DNA from 3 places in the Butyrivibrio sp. AE2032 genome. Region 3 is predicted to be linked to each of the others. Evidence: riboswitches for the same ligand, from Rfam matches in the RefSeq annotation. Region 3 holds a riboswitch; each other region holds the start of a gene.
What was found. A riboswitch is a leader RNA that binds a small molecule or an ion and turns the genes downstream of it on or off. The one in region 3 is predicted to bind thiamine pyrophosphate.

Region 1 (5,908 bases), on a different contig from region 3:
TGTTTCAGAGCTTAAGAAAAAGAGCTACGTGGAAGAGGCAGAGGTCAGCGTCCACGAGGCACCTTTCGCTCAAGCCGACAGCTCAGTTCGTTCCCACGGCCTCACCGGTGCAGAGCGCGGAACGGCATATCACCGTATCATGGAGCTACTAGACGAGGAAATCTTTGCCTCAAAAGAAACCCTCGATCCGATTTCAAAGAAGCTTTACGCATGGGGATGCAGGAAGGCTGAGGAAGGGTGGCTTAGTCCCGAGGAGCAGCAGGCTGTTTGGACGCCGGATATTACGGCTTTCCTGGCCACAGACTTGGGGCAGCGTATGGGGGAAGCTTTCAGAAGAGGGGAGCTGATGCGAGAGAAACCCTTCATGATGGGAGTTCCGGCAAATGAGCTGGATTCCAAGTTCCCTAAGGAAGAAATGGTGCTGGTTCAGGGTATCATTGATGCCTGGTTTATAGAGGGAGATGAGCTGGTACTTCTGGATTATAAGACAGACAGGGTATCAGAAGAAAAGACCCTGACAGACAGATACAAAGTTCAGCTTGACCTGTATAAGAGGGCATTAGAAGCCGCCACTCTTAAAAAGGTGAAGGAAGTCTATATCTATTCCTTCGCCCTTGGAAAGGTAATTGCCCTATAGAAAGGTGTAGGCTAGCGCCACTGCGTTGGCTGCTGCGTGAACCAGGAAGGGAATGGTCAGAATCTTGTACCTGTGATAGCTGTAGGTAATGAGAAGCCCCATGAGAAAACCGTAGAGCATCTGTACCGGATTTAGATGATAGATACCAAAGAGAGCTGCAGTAAGTATAATCGCTATTGCAGCTTTTTTCGTGTATTTAAGGACCAGATTGTAGATACAGTATCTGAAAATAAGCTCCTCAATCAGGGGAGTTGCGAAGCAGTAAAGGGCAATGAGAACCCAGATGGAATCTGATACGTAAAATAGGCCCTGACTGGCCTCTTCAAAAGAGGAAACCCTAGTAAGGCCTGTGACATTGAATATAAGGGTCAGGATAAAGGCTGCCAGAGCCCCAATTCCTGTCCAGATAAGGAACTCATACCATTTGATTTTCATAAGAATAGTTCCCCAAGAGTTTCAACTGTTTCAGTAATATAGTCGGCCCCAGCTTCTTCCATCTCTTCACGACTTCCATAACCATATAGAACGCCAACGCAGGGCATTCCGAAGCTGTGAGCGCCTTCTACGTCGTAGCAACGATCCCCGATCATTATGGACAGTTCCTTAACTTCCGGAAGCCCTCGCTCAAGCGCCAACTCGCTAAGCTGCTTTATCACCTCTTCAATGACTTCAGACTTCTTGGATCTGGTGCCATCCAGCTCACAGCCAACCACCACATCAAAGTATTTATCGATATCAAAGTGGCCTAAAACCCTGTGGATCAGCACAATGGGCTTGCTGGAGGCGATGGCTAAAACGTAACCCGCTTCCTTTAGCTCTTTTAACAGGTTATCCATCCCTGGATATACGCTGTTCTCAAAGATTCCGGTCTTATTGTAATACTCTCTGAAATATCCGATGGCTTCCCAGGCCTGCTCCTCAGAAAAGCCGTATCTTTCCATAAAACTCTTGTCCAGAGGAGGACCTACAAACAGCCGAAGCCGCTCAGAGTCTGCTTCTTCGATATTATATCTGGAAAGCGCTATCTGTGCGGCATTCATGATCCCAGGGCCGGAATCAGTCACTGTACCGTCAAGATCAAACAAAAGAAATCTGTATTTATCCATAAAACCTCCAAAAACTCTATTGACAACCCCGGGGTATAAGTGTTTAATGATTCTTGAACATAATAAAACCGCTAGGGGAGCTATGCTGAGAGTGTACGTGCATCGCACGTCTAACCCTTTTTACCTGACCCGGATAATGCCGGCGTAGGGAAGCACATTTATATGCCATTATACATACTTTTAGGCATGTAGTGAATATGCAAAAGTTAACCTCCCCAGATGTCGGTGACATAAAGGGAGGATTTTTTATGCAGTTATTCTTGGAAAAGGTCGTTGAAGACGGCTACACATCGTACAATATCACCAGAGGTGGATATGTTCTAGCTATCATCCTCGCAATCATCGCTTTTGCTGTTGTAAGTTACTTTATGAACGCAGACGGAAAGTTCAAGATGAGTGTAAAGCAGCTTACTTTTTCAGCTCTTTGCCTGGCGCTTGCTTTTGTTCTTTCAAACATTAAGCTTTTCAAGCTTCCTATGGGCGGCTCAGTAACAGTATTCAGCATGTTCTTTGTTACTTATATCGGATATCTCTACGGACCTAGAGTTAGTCTTTCCGCAGCCTTTGCCTACGGACTTCTCCAGCTGATCGTAGATCCATATATCATCAGCGTTCCACAGCTTCTTTGTGATTACATCCTTGCATTTGGCGCTCTTGGAGTAGCAGGATTCTTCTACAACAGCCGCTACGGAATGTTCAAGGGCTATCTTGCAGGTATCTTCGGAAGATTCCTTTTCTCAACCCTCTCCGGAGTTATCTTCTTTGCAGATTACGCTCCCGAAGGAATGCACCCTCTTGCTTATTCAGCAGCCTACAACGGTAGCTACATCGCAGCAGAAGGCGCTCTCACAGTAGTAGTACTTCTTGTACCTGCAGTTCGCGCAGCACTTAACCGCATCAAGGTTGAGGCCAATGAAAAGAGCCTTAAGAAGCAGGTTTCCTTAAGCTGATAGGTGGGGAAGGTTCTGTTGACAGATGCAGCCATACCTTCAAAAATACTTGTTTGCTCCTGCGTTGTGATTTTCTAGAACTCAAAAAACAGCAAGTGCCTCATTTCGACGTTGCTCATAGCAATCGGCACTTGCTGTTATTTTTCGTTCTGAAAATCATCGCCTCGTGCGAGAACTGCGCATTTTCAAAGATATGGCTGCATCTGCCAACAGAACCTTCCCCGCTGACTCGCACAAAAAAGCTGCCACACAATTAAGTGTGACAGCTTATTTTTATAGGATCTGCATACCGTGCTTGGTAGCTTCTTCAACCATGTCTTCTGGCCAGATGGAGCACTGTACCTCTCCAATGTGGGCCTTGCGCAGGAAGAACATGCAAATTCTGGACTGTCCGATTCCACCACCGATGGTGTAAGGAAGCTCCTTGTCAAGGATTGCCTTCTGGAATGGAAGCTCAGCTCTTTCAGTGCATCCGGCCTTCTCAAGCTGTTCCTTGAGGGAATTCTCGTCTACTCTGATACCCATGCTGGAAAGCTCAAGAGCGATGTCAAGAACAGGGTAGTATACGATGATGTCGGCATTGAGCTGCCAGTCATCATAGTCTGGTGCACGTCCGTCGTGCTTTTCACCGGAAGCAAGCTCATCACCGATTTGCATGATGCAGACAGCCTTCTTAGCCTTGGCAATGAAGTATTCGCGCTCCTTTGGAGTGTTATCCGGGAACATGTCCTCAAGTTCCTGAGTTGTGATAAAGAAGATATCCTCAGGAAGGATCTCCTCGATGTAATCATACTGGATGGACATGAACTTCTCGGTCTTGCGAAGAACCTTATATACGTTCCTTACTGTGTCCTTAAGGAAATCAATGTTCCTGTCCTCTTTATTTATAACCTTCTCCCAGTCCCACTGATCAACGAAGATAGAGTGGATATTATCGGGAACTTCATCTCTGCGAACGGCATTCATATCAGTGTAAAGGCCCTCGCCTACATTGAAGCCGTATTTCTTAAGCGCATATCTCTTCCATTTAGCAAGAGAGTGTACGATCTCAGCAGGCCTTCCGTTCTCATTGAGAATATCAAAGGCAACGGGACGCTCAACGCCGTTAAGATTGTCGTTAAGACCTGACTCAGGAGTTACAAACAAGGGAGCGGTTACACGCTGCAGATTAAGCCTTGTTGCAAGCATTCCCTGAAAGAAGTCCTTAACGGTCTTGATGCCCACCTGAGTGTCGTGGAGATCAAGCGCAGATTCATAGTTCTTTGGGATTTTAAGGTTTTCCATATATTTCCGCCACTTTCTTATAATTTATTCCATTCTCCATTTAATAACTTTTGCCAGTATATTGCAAGAAAAAAATGCGTGTAAAAATTCAAAAACTTGTCACAGAATTTTCACATAGTATTGGTATAGTTCTAATGTAATAACTTAAACGTTTTCACTTGACAACTTTAATTCGAAAAAGCGAGCACACAGTGATAAGGAGTAAAGGAAAAATGTTTGGAGAACTTATTAGAAAGCATATTACACTTAGTCCAAATCAGGTTAATGATTTCGTAAAGGCAGCAACAAAGTGTGACTTTGATGTTGATATATATTACAACAGGTATGTTGTTGATGCTAAGTCAATCCTCGGCGTATTTGGACTTGACCTCACAAAGCCTCTCACAGTAGAGTACAGAGGTTACGATCAGGGATTTGAGCAGTATCTCAAGGGCCTGGCTGTTCAGGCGTAAAGCGCATGATGTCCACAAAAGTAAATATCGTTATATAAGGAAAGCTCTCTGCGGGTGTGGTACAATTCATTAGTAAACACCCGGGAGGGCTTTTTGCATACTATGAAGATAACAATTTCCGTCCGCGGCCTTGTGGAATTTATCCTAAGGTCCGGCGATATAGACAACAGAATACATCAGGTAAGCGCCGATGCCATGCAGGAAGGCAGCAGGATACATCGCATGATCCAGAAGAGCATGGGGCCTGACTATCACCCGGAGGTATCTCTTTCTTATGAAAAGAGCTATGAAGGCTATGACCTTTTAGTTGAGGGAAGGGCAGACGGTATCCTTGACAAATACATGGATGAGCCACTTACTTCAGTGGAGGCAGGCCAGGAGTCCTTTTTTGAAAAAGAGCCGTATAAGCCCCTCATTGATGAGATAAAGGGAACCTACAGAGACCTGGCCAGGATGAAAGAGCCGGTGGATGTCCATCTTGCCCAGGCAAAGTGCTACGCAGCCATGTATCTGATAGATCGCCATTATCCTGAAGTGGATGTCAGAATGACCTACTGCAACATGGATACTGAGGAGAAAAGATATTTCGACCAGACCTTCACATATGATGAGATAACCACCTGGTTTTATGATCTTCTTGAAATGTACAGAAAATGGGCTGATTACAGGTGTAAGTGGATAGAAAAGAGGCAGGAGTCCATCAAAGCCACCCAGTTCCCCTTCCCCTACAGAGAAGGCCAGAAGGACCTGGCTGCTGCGGTTTACAGGACCATTGTCCATGGGAAAAAGCTCTTTTTAGAGGCTCCTACAGGTACCGGGAAGACCATATCCACCGTATTTCCTACAGTTAAGGCCATGGGGCAGGAAAAGATATCCAGGATTTTCTACCTTACAGCCAAGACCATAACAAGAACAGTGGCTGAGGAGGCCTTTGATACCTTGAGATCCGCTCAGGGCCTTCAGATGAAGACTGTTACTATAACAGCCAAGGACAAGATATGCTTTATAGATGAGCTTACAAGAGGCTGTAATCCTGAGGCCTGTCCCTATGCAAAGGGGCATTTTGACAGGATAAATGATGCTATATACGATCTGATGACCAGCAGTGACAAATTTGACAGGGATGCCATCGTAGAATATGCGAAAAAGCATCAGGTGTGTCCCTTTGAGATGTCTCTGGACATGAGCCTTTTTGCTGATGCCATAATCTGTGACTATAACTACGTCTTTGATCCCTTCGTGTATCTGAGGCGCTTTTTTGGTGATAGCACGAAACATGATTATGCTTTTCTGGTGGATGAGACCCATAACCTTCTGGACAGAGGAAGGGAGATGTATAGCGCAGTTCTAAGAAAAGAGAGCTTTCTGGACCTGAAAAGGACCATAAAGGAGTATCACCCCAGAATTGCCGGGCATCTTGACAAGTGCAACAAGGCTCTTTTGGAACTGAAAAGACAGTGCGACGAGTGCAAAATATAT
Region 2 (5,908 bases), 1.7 Mb from region 3:
ATTCTGCTGCTGATCAAGCGCCCGTCGAAAAAGTACAGCTAGCGTTTCCTTCACATTTGATTTGCCCCTTGCCTGTGCTAATATCTAGACATAAAAGTCAGGACGGTGGAGCATGGAAGAATACTCGGTAAACCAATACAGATTGCGTTATGTTGTTCCTTTTGAATTCAAAGATGAAGACTTTGATTTTGAAAAAGAGATAAATGAAGCAAACAGTAAACTTGCCGGGATCGGTTGGGAGCCTGCGCCTGTCATTCCGAAATTTGATAAAAACGGTAAGAAGGTTGAGACCGATGTCTACTACCACATTATTCGTGAGTTTGATCCGGAGAAAGGATCTGCCTGGAATAAGGATATAGAAAAGCGGATGGGGCTATACTGGCAAAATACAAAACTGGCTTCTGACCCCAAAAGAATATTGATGATCGGTGCCAGTAAAGATACTGATATGCCGTATCCCAATATCCTGATTGATATAAACGATGCCGGTCTGTATATCTTCCGTACAGGAATAGGTCTTTTATGGTATGAGGTTTCTTTGCAAAAACTCGTTCATGAAGGTGAAGGCTATACGATAGATGATGATGAGAAATTCATGAGCAGGACGCTCTGCTATTTTCAGTATCTGTTCAAGGAATTCAACAGGTTCAAATTGCTGTATGAGATAGATGGTGAGCCTAAACGGACAGATGATGGAAAGCCTCTTTATATTGTGGGAGAAAAGGCACGTCTGCTCGGCAACTGGGTCTGTGATCTTTTGGATCCGCTTTATGATAAGATCAGTTTTATATCTCAGAGAAGAAATATATTTTGGGATGACGAACCGCGCCCGGAGGGATTGCGCAGAAATGTTCCCGACAAGGCGCATCTGTTCTCCTGCGTTGTATTTGATTATGATGAGGAGTATGAATACAGCGAGGATGCTCTGAGAACAGCATACTATCTTTCGAACGGCTACAAAGAATCGTATAAGATGAGTTCGCAGTATGAATCTTTGGCAAGACGTCCGTTTGATAATGTCATTTGGTCCGCCTCGCGTGAAGGCTGCGGTTATTATGCCTGGCCGACAGGAAAAGGGAATGAAACCGATGAACCGTTTTTCTGCGGGAAGAAACACAGTGATAAAGTGGTCAATGATTATTTCACCATGTATATCCGCGTTCTGTATATTTCCTGTTCTCTTTTCAGGTATGCCAGATTTGCATCTTCATATACGATTATTCCGTGCGATATAAAGCGTTATGCTGATGATGAAGAGACAGAGAAAATCAATGATAACATCAAAAAACTCAGTCTCAAGATCAATATTTTCCTGACAAAGAGCATCCTTACATCTGTCAGTCATATCCAGCATCAGAACGAGTTCTATTCATATCTGATGGAACGTCTCAATGTTGAGGAAGACATTAAGAGCGTAACCATGGGACTTGATGCCCTGAATGAAATGTCTGCACGTATGGTTGAAGATAAGAGAAGGAAAGTCCAGGAGGAAGATGACAGGGCCGAGCGAAAGAGCGAGAGCAGATTCCAGGCCGGATTGGGTCTTATGACATTCCTGGCATTCTTCTCTGCTGTGGCAGATTCATTGGGGATAATCGCATTCTTCACTCAGTCCGGAGAGTGGCCTGCTTATGCCTTAGGAGTCAAGATCATTGGAGCAGTGATGCTTGCACTGTGTGTTGTTACATGTTTTATCGCACTCCGGGTTTCAGTTCCGATGATCAGGGAAGTGCTTTCGTCACGTGATAAAGATAAGAAAGGCCAGACAAAATAAATTGATATTTTCAATATATCGAAATAGTGCGTTTTCAGACCTTGTAAATCTGAAAACGTTATAGTATATTTGTCGCGACAAACGGAAAACGGGGAGCCTTAAAACGGCTGAGAGGGATTTAAGATCCGACCCGCTGAACCTGACGGATAATGCCGGCGTAGGGAACCAAGTATAATTTTTCGATCCTCTTGTCATAGGCATGACCTGTCTGGTCAGCAGACTCCACCGAGTCACCGTGACGGAGGTGTTTTTATGTCAAAACAATCACTTAATTCCAACCGTGAGTATATCCTGAGGATATCCACGGGTGGCATCTGCCTGGCACTGGCTTTCGTGCTTTCGCAGCTGAAACTTTTCGAGATGCCGATGGGCGGAACAGTTACTCCCGCATCGACGCTGCCGATCATCGTATACGGCGTCGCTTTCGGACCGGTATGGGGCTTCATCATCTCGTTCATCTTCAGTCTCCTTCAGCTGATCGGAGGTTATCTCGTAACGCCTTTCCAGGTTATCCTCGACTATACAATCGGATACACTGCGCTTGGTATTGCGGGCTTTGCAGCTCTTAAGCCCGGATCCAGGATGAAGATGTCCAGTGCGCTCAACAGATTCAGGAACTCAGCGCTCATCAGGATCATCGCATTTACTGTTTTAGCTTATATTGTTAGATGGCTCGGATCGGTCGCTTCAGGCGTTATCTTCTTTTCCGAATATGCAGAAGGTTCAGGCTATGACAGCGCTCTTGTTTATTCAATGGTATATAACGGATCTTTCCTTCTTGCAGACCTTGCGATCCTCGCAGTCGTTCTCGTTATCTTCTACATGGTCATTCCTTCTTCGAACGTCGACAATACTGTCGTTACGGTCCAGAAGTATACAGCCGAGTTCATCGGTACTTTCGTGCTCGTATTCGTAGGATGCGGTACTGCGATGGCAGTTGGCTGTGATGCTGCAAACGGCGGCGGATATATCCTCACGGCACTTGCATTCGGTCTCGTTATCGTCGCGATGGCATACTCCATCGGCAACATCTCAGGCTGCCATATCAACCCTGCAGTCTCACTCGCTATGCTCATCACAGGTAAGCTCTCCATAAAGGACTTCTGGGGTTATGTCGTATTCCAGATCCTCGGTGCCGTTTCAGGTGCGGGACTTCTCCAGTATCTGTTCTCGCTCGCAGGCAAGATCGACATGACAGGTGTATACGATGAGGTCGAGGAAGAGATGGCTTCATGGGGATTGGGTGCCAATACTCTTGCAGGAGTAAATGACAGCATTCCTGCAGGCATCATCATTGAGCTCATCCTCACATTCATATTCGTTCTTGCAATCCTGGGCGTAACCGACAGCAGGTTCAAGCACGGTTCATTCGGAGGTCTTGTCATCGGCCTTGCACTTGTGCTCGTACATATCCTCGGTATCAGTTTCACGGGAACTTCGGTCAATCCCGCACGTTCCATCGGACCTGCGATCCTTGCAGGCGGTGCGGCTCTGACAGACCTCTGGGTATTCATCATCGGACCTCTTGCGGGCGGTGCTCTCGCAGCGCTCATCTACCTGGGTATCTCAAAGGTAAAAGAGGAAGCACAGGCTGTTTCTGAGGAGTCTTCGAAGAAGAGCAGCAAATAAGTTTTGTGTTCATTTCAGGTATCCCTTGATACCGCTTTCCACGTAAACCTTCCGGCCGGACATCATATGGTTCCGGCCGGTAAGTTTTTGAGGGGAAAATTGGTATAATTGAGAAGTGATTCCGGACAGTAATACTGTCCCGATATGGGGGGAATGAAATGGATATAAAGATAGCGTTTTTGCAGATCCTGCCGGGAAAAGACATCCGCGAAAATCTCGAAAACGGGAAGCGTGCATGTATCGAAGCAAAGGAAAAAGGTGCTGACGTAGCGCTGTTCCCGGAGATGTGGAGCGACGGTTATTACCTGCCTCAGGATGATGAAGAAATAAAGAGCCTTGCCGTCGAAAAAGACGGTGACTTCGTTAATGCTTTCCGCAGTCTTGCCGAAGAACTTCAGATGGCAATAGGCATAACGTTCCTTGAGGTGCACGATCCTAAGCCTTTGAATTCGGTTGTGTTCTTTGACAGAACGGGTAATGAGATAATGCATTATTCAAAGGTACATACCTGTGACTTCTCGTTCGAAAGGGTTTTGTCGGGCGGAGACGGGTTCCGTGTGGCAGAACTTGATTTCGGCAGGGGAAAAGTAAAGTTCGGCTCCATGATCTGCTTTGACAGGGAGTTTCCCGAAAGCGCGAGGATACTTATGCTGAAAGGCGCGGAACTGATCCTTGCTCCGAATGCTTGTCCGATGGAGATAAACCGACTGTCCGCGTTAAGGACGAGGGCGTACGAGAACATGGTCGCGGTGGCAACGTGCAACTATCCGGAAGGACAGCCTGACTGCAACGGACATTCTTCGCTCTTTGACGGTGTGCCGTGGAAGCACGACGAGCCGGGCGTCAGGGATATGTGCGTGTTTGAAGCGCCCGGCGAACCGGGAGTCTATGTTGCATCACTCGATCTGGATGCTTTAAGAAAGCACAGAGCTGAAGACATTATGGGTGACAAATACAGACATCCCGAAGCTTACGGCATCCTTTCCGATACTTCAGTGAAGGGCGTTATAGGCGGGGAATTCGTACCCTGGTGACGGGGCTAAGAGGTGATCTATGTCAAAGCAGAATATTTTCGACAACGAGACATTTTTCGAAGGATATAAGAAACTCAGGGAACGCGAGGTAAATGCGAACGTGCTGTTCGAGATCCCGGCGCTCTTCTCGCTCCTGCCTGATATGACGGGAAAGGAAGTGCTCGATCTCGGATGCGGATTCGGCGAGCACTGCATGGCATTTGTTGAAAAGGGTGCATCTAAAGTCGTCGGCATCGACATCTCTGAAAAGATGCTGGAGGTGGCCAGAGAAGAAAACAGCGACCCCGCGATCACTTATCTTAATATGCCGATGGAAGACCTGGGCGGCCTTGACGGAATGTTCGATGTCGTGATCAGTTCTCTGGCCTTCCATTATGTGGAGGATTTTAAGAGCCTCATCGAAAACATATATGCGAAGACAAAACCCGGCGGTGTTTTTGTTTTCTCGCAGGAGCATCCTATAAATACGACCTACGGTAGCTGTGATTTCGAGCGCTGGACGAGGGACGGGAACGGTGAAAAGATATATGTAAATCTCGCAAATTACTGCCGTGAAGGTCTCAGGGAATCAGGCTGGTTCGTTGAGGGAGTAAAGAAATATCACCGCACGTTCTCGACCATAGTAAACACATTGGCGGAAGCGGGATTCACGATAGAAAAGATGATAGAGCCCGTGCCTGATGAGGAGATCATGAGAAAGCATCCGGAACAGAATGACCTGTTCCACAAGCCTGATTTCCTTGTTGTGAGAGCATCCAAAAGATAAAGGACAGATACGTTTATGAAGATACAGCATCAGATCTCCGGAAAGTCTTATAAAGCATCCGGTTTTATCGGAAGATACCAGAAGCTCGTTACGGAAACGGTAATCCCGTGGCAGGAAAAGATCCTGATGGATGAGGCTCCGAATACCGAGAAAAGTCACGCAATAGCTAACTTCATCAACGCGGGGAAAGTCCTGCGCGGTGAGGATCCCGGAGACGGATTCTACGGGATGGTCTTCCAGGACAGTGATGTCGCGAAATGGATTGAATCGGCGTCATTCTCATTGATGAACACGCCTGATCCCGAACTCGAAAAAGAGCTGGATAAAGTAATAGGTTACATCGCCGCGGCACAGGATGAAGACGGGTATCTTAACACGTATTTCACGGTCAAGGACCGCGATAAGAGATGGACAAATCTTCACGAGGCTCATGAACTCTATGTTGCAGGCCACATGATAGAAGCCGCCTGCGCGCATTTCGAGGCAACGGGAAAAAGAACACTCCTTGATGTCATGATAAAAAATACGGAGCACATATACGACCACTTCATCGTTAAGGGCAATCCCGGCGTGCCCGGTCATCCCGAGATAGAACTTGCGCTCATGAAACTCTACAGGCTGACGGGGAATGCCCGCGCTTTGGAACTGTGCAGGCATTTTCTGAATGAACGGGGGACGGATCCGGAGCTTTTCATAAAAGAGGCT
Region 3 (5,908 bases):
GACCGGATCGACTACGATGTTCTTTGCGTTGTACTGTCTGATCTTTTCCGCAATGACCCTGATAAGATCACTCGAGGCGACCATTCCGGTCTTAACCGCGTCCGGATAAATATCCGTAAATACCGCATCAAGCTGTGCAGCAAGGAAATCCGGCGTGACCTCCATGATACCTGTTACGCCGGTAGTATTTTGGGCAGTAAGAGCTGTAATGGCCGACATGGCATAAACGCCATTCATCGTCATAGTCTTAATGTCTGCCTGTATACCGGCGCCTCCGCAGGAATCGCTTCCCGCGATCGTTAATGCTGTCTTCATAGCATTTACCTTCTTTCGTAAATATGTTTTCGCATTACTTTTATATAGCGGCATAAGGTGGTGCCCCCGGTATACCGCTTCTAACAGATCTCTCTGTTATAGACTATTTAATTGTTTCAAATACCGCGGGAAACTCATTAAGTTCAGTAACATAATATTTTCCCGTGTTCTTTACTCCCTCCCGGTCGGTCTCTCCTTTTATGTCGTATACTCCGACGGTTACAAAACCCGCATCGTCAGCCGTCTTCAGAGCATATAACGAATCCTCGAAGACAAGAGTCTCTTCGGGCTTTGTACCCATATATGCGGCAGCCTGCTCGTAGATCTCCGGAGAATGTTTGCTCGCACCAACCTCGGTGTTTGTGAAGATCCTCTCCAGAAAACCAAGCATGCCGTTTCTCTCAAGCGCTTTTTCCACATGAATCCTCGGACTCGAAGTGGCTGCAGTCATCCTTATCCCCTTAGCCTTCATGAATTCCAAAAGTTCTTTTGCGCCGGACTTCGGCAGCACTTCATCGAAATAGAAAGCCTCGATCATCTTAGAGATTCCGGTAAGTATCTCCGTATCAGTCTTTTGCAGCCGGTAGTGTTCATTAAGATATGCGGCGCCCTGTTCCATGCTCATCGAAAAGAGTATCTCATTCAGTCCTTCCTCAGGCTCAACTCCGATACTCACAAGATATCTTGCTCCGAGATCATCCCAGATTCCCAGTGAATCGAGAAGCACTCCGTCTATGTCGAAAATGACGCCTTTTATCATTTGGACTCTACCATCTTTACAGTAGCTGCCTTTAAGTCTTCAGCAGCTTTCTTTATATCTTTCTGCGCATATATCGCACTGATAACTGCAATCCCGCAGATGCCGCTTCCCGCAAGTTCAGATACATTCTGCTGAGAGATGCCTCCGATAGCGATTACGGGGATCGAAACAGCTTCGCAGATAGCCTTAAGAGTCTCGTGAGGAACATCTATGGCGTCATCCTTCGAACCAGTCGGAAAGACCGCTCCTACGCCGAGATAGTCGGCGCCTCTCTTTTCCGCGAGGATCGCTTCCTCAACGGTTCCTGCAGATACTCCGATGATCTTGTCGGGTCCGAGCTTTGCACGGACATCACCTGCCTCCATGTCGCTCTGTCCGACATGAACTCCGTCAGCGTCCATTGCGGCAGCGATATCGACATTGTCATTGATGACGAAAGGCACGTTATATTCCCTGCAGAGCTTCTGAAGTTCTTTCGCTTCCTCCAGAAAGGTCTCCTCATCGAGTGTCTTCTCACGTAACTGAACGAAGGTAACGCCGCCGTCGAGGCTCTCCTTTACCACTTCATAAAGAGTTCTGCCGTTAAGCCAGTGGCGGTCGGTTACAGCATAGAGCAAAAGATCTTTCTTATCGCACTTCATACTTTGCTCCCTTTTCAAGAGTGTCACTATCCATGTTGTAGATCGCATCAATTATGCGGTTACGGTATGTTGAGTTGCCGTCACCGGGCTGCATCTTTGACCATCCGATCTCGCCTGCAAGACCCATTGCGCAGACAGACGCTGCTGCTGCCTCTAACTCGTTGCCCGGATTTGCAACGATGAATGCGGTCATCATGCCGGAGAGCTGACAGCCCGTACCCGTGATCTTTCCCATCTCAGGACGGCCGTTTCTGATCACGTAGCATCTCTCACTGTCGCTTACGAGATCGATAGCACCTGTGACAGCAACGATCGATCCGGTGTTTTTCGCAAAGCTCTTAACAAATGCTACTGACTGCTCCAGCGTTTCTTCGGTTACCGCATCAGCCACATCCGCATCAACACCCTTTGTGGTTCCGCTTCCGAGTGCGAGCGTCTTGATCTCAGAGATATTTCCTCTGATGACGGTAAACCTGATCTCGTCCATGAGTTTTACCGCTGTGTCTGTACGGAGAGCAGATGCACCTGCTCCTACCGGATCGAGCAACACCTTATGCCCCAATTCATTTGCCTTTTTTCCTGCAAGGAACATTCCTTTAATGCTGCTCTGATTAAGAGTTCCGATATTGATATTCAGACCGCCGCAGATGGAAGTAATGTCTTCAACATCAAGGGGTTCATCCGACATGATGGGACTTCCTCCGCATGCAAGCAATATATTTGCCACATCGTTGACTGTTACATAATTGGTAATGTTGTGTACCAAAGGTACTGACTTGCGCACATTTTCCAAACAAGAACCTAACATTTTTCTTTTCCTCCTGTGAAATAAAAATAAAAAAACAGATATATCTGCTCAAGATATATCTGCTAACTGATATTATTTTTCATAATTTTTCCCTCCGTTGGCATTATCCAAATCAGGTTTAAGGGTCCAGAATATGATTCTGTTCTCAGCCTGTCACACAAGCTCCCCATTGTATCGTTAACACGTATTCCATTGGACACGTAATTAAAGTATGCACATTATAGTTCTATAGTCATGGGATTTCAATACATAAAAAAACGCAAAAATGGCCTCAGGAATATATAGCGTTATTAAGCGTGCCTCTTTTTTCTTACAGCAATAAATACGGCAACGCATGTTGCTGCAACAATTGCAGCGCCGATCCCGATGCAGAGATTTCTGTCTGCTGTCTTATACTTCGAAATGGTGATGTCGAGCGATACGATATTGCTTGCCAGATCCGTCTTAAAATCGCCGTTACACTGTTCGGAAAAGACTAAGATCTTGTAGTTTCCGGGTGTCAGATCTGCCGGGACATTAAGTATCGCTTTGCCTGAATCCGCTGCGTCGCTAGATCTGTTGTCGACGATATTTCCATAGTAAAGAACGGTGCCTTCCGCATCTTCGATCATCACAGAGACAAATTCATTCGCGCCTGCCTTAGCGCCTGTGTAACTGAGCTTTACAGCACCGTCTTTGAGGATCGTCACAGGACCCGAAACGGAAGCTTCGAAAACAGGTCTGGTATCATCCTTTACAGTAAGTTTCCAATCACTGCCGGTATAAGAACCGACTTCTTTCACTGCGTCTGCACCTGGCACGCCTGAAGTTTTGCCTCCCTCGGCAGGTGATGTGAAAAGCACTTTTGAAGTGTCGATATTCATTGCGGGACGCACTGCGAAAATATAGTTAGTAACGTTGCCGCCTCTTACGAAAACTTTGCCGGAATTAAAAACATTCGCCGCATTATTGGCGTCACCGGGCGTCCTGAGCCACCACGCGCCTGACATGTCGTTGCCGGTCAGGGCATCCTTGCTCTTGGTGTATTCGGTGTTAAGCGCGACGCGCGTGCCGCCCTCGTCCTTCCAGTCAGTGGGGAATCCCAGGTCCGGATCGATCACTTCATAAATGGATAAAAGATAGATCTTGTCATAAGTATCGGCACCTGCTTCAGAGCCCTTCGCGCCGTCCTCATTTACGACGAGGGATTCAAGTACAGCGCCCTGCTCCTGTGCGGTGAAGGCCTTATCAATGAATTTGCTGTTGAGCCACTTTCTCAAGGAACATTCTTCCCAGGTGACTGTTTCGGCTGATGAATTATATGCGACGCAATCAAGGTTCTGATCCGATACGACGAAAAGGTTGCCGTCGTTTGCGAGAACTCTCCACTTGACGGGCTCCATGTTGCTGTCTGTCGCATCTTCATTCCTGACAGACTGCCAGTAGTTTCCGAAATAGATATTGCTTTCCATCGCGCCGGAAATATAGGCCGTTCCGCTCCTGATCGCTTTGCCGGATTTGTCATTTGTGTCTGATCCTGCCAGGAGAGTTTTTGGGAATGCCGAAAATGACAGTAATCCTGCCATCAAGATTGCAGCCATGCTCACAAAAACTCTGCGCAAATTCATGTCAGATCTCCCTCTTATCAATGCACAAAGGAAGATATCGAATGTCCATCATAATCAGCCTCTTTGCGATTTCATATTTTATCATGATTTTGTCTTTAATCAGATAAATAACTCAAAAGGGTTGCCCCAATTTTGAGACAACCCTCGTATCCCCATATGCGGCCGAAATTCTTTACTTCAGATCCGATATCTTCAGAAGTTCCCGCTTAATCGTCATTACCGGTATTATCCGTATTTTCAGTAGAACCGACCTCATCAGTAACTTCGGCGCCTTCCGTATCGGCAGATGTTTCCGTACCGGCAGTTGTTTCCGAGCTGACAGTTGTTTCTGTACTGACCGTTGTTTCCGTGCTGACCGTCGTTTCTGTGCTGTCAGTTGCATCCGTGTCATCAATGATTTCATCATCATATGCTGTATCGGCGTCAACCGGGTTATTTGCTTCTTGGGTCTTGCCGTTTTCCATAGCACGGTTGATCTGGCTGCTGATCAGCTGCTTTGTAGCATCATCTGCAGCGTCTTTATCGTAGCAGAAGATCTGAACAGCATTGTATGTGTATTCTATTCCGTCAGTTGTAATGTCTGTTTCCGGATACTGATTGGCAAAAAGACCCAATGACCTTGAAGCCGTAGTCCCGTCATTAAACGTGACTTCGATCGTTATCTCAATATCCTTTACCAAATAGGTATTTGCCACACACCAGTCGTCATGCCAGTCTTCACTTCCCTCGTAAGATAACACATAGTAAAGATCCATTCGGTCTGTCAGGACATTACAAATGTTTAAAAGATATTTGGAATTATGAAGCGTGCCGTAATCTGCGCTGAACGAATCGTAATATCCTACTTCCGTCTTGCCGATAGGATGTCCGCTCATGTCATAGCCATTAACATAAGTCGAGCTGAAATCGTCGAGCGTTTTGGGTGAACCGCTTTTTACAATGGAAGGACAGTCGATACTTACGACTTCAAAGACCGCGTTGTCCGCTTTGAAGGTCACTTCCGAGATGTTTTCACCCTCGACCGAAATGGGAAAATTGATCTGATAATTTACACAGCCTGTCCAATCATAACCATAACCATATGCTTGGTTGCTGACATCCATACTTATCGGGAGCGGAGCTTCAGGCTCAAGCTCTGCCGCGCAAACCCTGATCATAAACTGATTGCTAATAAGCTGGTTGCTTCCTTCGGGTAATTCCGGTCCTTTGTCGCCAAAATACGCTATCGCAGTGAAGAATACTGCTATGGTTATGGCCGCAGCAACCACTGCCGATGCAATCTTTATAATCGTTGCTCTGGCTGATCTGTGTGTCTTTTGAGGCTTTTCATCAGGCTTATCCTGACAGGTATAAATCGTTGCGAAAGCAGCATTTGCTTTCTGCTGTACGACATCCGGGATCTTGGCGTTCTTCTCGAAAATATTCTTGTTTTTCATGTCATTCTCCTATTAACTCTTAGCTGCCATAGTACTTTGCAAGCTGCTCTCTGCCCCTTTGGAGCCAGGTAGTTACCGTGCTCTTTGGGATATGGAGCATCGAGGCAATTTCTTTGGTGCTGTATTCTCCCAAGTAATATAGAGTGATGACCGCTCTGTACTTTTCATCGATAGAAGATAGAGCGTCCTTGAGTTCGACATTGTATTCGTCAGTTACAGAAGGCTCTTCCCATTCTTCCAATCCAGTCTGACGCTTCCTGACATCCAGGATCTTATAGCAATTGTTTATGAGGATCCTCGTCATCCATGTTTTGAAATACTTGTCTTCTCTCAGTGTGTTC

Region 1: it holds a riboswitch for thiamine pyrophosphate, as region 3 does, so the genes downstream of both, BO18_RS03580 (energy-coupled thiamine transporter ThiT) here and thiM (hydroxyethylthiazole kinase) in region 3, are expected to answer to the same signal.
Region 2: it holds a riboswitch for thiamine pyrophosphate, as region 3 does, so the genes downstream of both, BO18_RS36315 (MIP family channel protein) here and thiM (hydroxyethylthiazole kinase) in region 3, are expected to answer to the same signal.

What each region holds. Positions count from the first base shown of each region.
Region 1 covers NZ_JNLF01000003.1:426,926-432,833, reverse strand. Annotated here, with positions in the region: gene BO18_RS03595 (UvrD-helicase domain-containing protein) at 1-637, shown strand, start outside; gene BO18_RS03590 (CPBP family intramembrane glutamic endopeptidase) at 632-1,072, opposite strand; gene BO18_RS03585 (HAD hydrolase-like protein) at 1,069-1,743, opposite strand; TPP riboswitch at 1,807-1,911, shown strand; gene BO18_RS03580 (energy-coupled thiamine transporter ThiT) at 1,992-2,693, shown strand; gene asnA (aspartate--ammonia ligase) at 2,967-3,977, opposite strand; gene BO18_RS03570 (HPr family phosphocarrier protein) at 4,190-4,429, shown strand; gene BO18_RS03565 (ATP-dependent DNA helicase) at 4,532-5,908, shown strand, end outside.
Region 2 covers NZ_JNLF01000005.1:448,929-454,836, reverse strand. Annotated here, with positions in the region: gene BO18_RS19715 (MATE family efflux transporter) at 1-42, shown strand, start outside; gene BO18_RS19710 (hypothetical protein) at 113-1,774, shown strand; TPP riboswitch at 1,854-1,955, shown strand; gene BO18_RS36315 (MIP family channel protein) at 2,027-3,403, shown strand; gene BO18_RS19700 (carbon-nitrogen hydrolase family protein) at 3,562-4,437, shown strand; gene BO18_RS19695 (class I SAM-dependent methyltransferase) at 4,457-5,203, shown strand; gene BO18_RS19690 (glycoside hydrolase family 127 protein) at 5,219-5,908, shown strand, end outside.
Region 3 covers NZ_JNLF01000005.1:2,198,676-2,204,583, reverse strand. Annotated here, with positions in the region: gene thiD (bifunctional hydroxymethylpyrimidine kinase/phosphomethylpyrimidine kinase) at 1-315, opposite strand, end outside; gene BO18_RS27445 (HAD family hydrolase) at 419-1,075, opposite strand; gene thiE (thiamine phosphate synthase) at 1,072-1,716, opposite strand; gene thiM (hydroxyethylthiazole kinase) at 1,703-2,524, opposite strand; TPP riboswitch at 2,597-2,702, opposite strand; gene BO18_RS27430 (DUF6273 domain-containing protein) at 2,815-4,131, opposite strand; gene BO18_RS27425 (hypothetical protein) at 4,338-5,567, opposite strand; gene BO18_RS27420 (RNA polymerase sigma factor) at 5,587-5,908, opposite strand, start outside.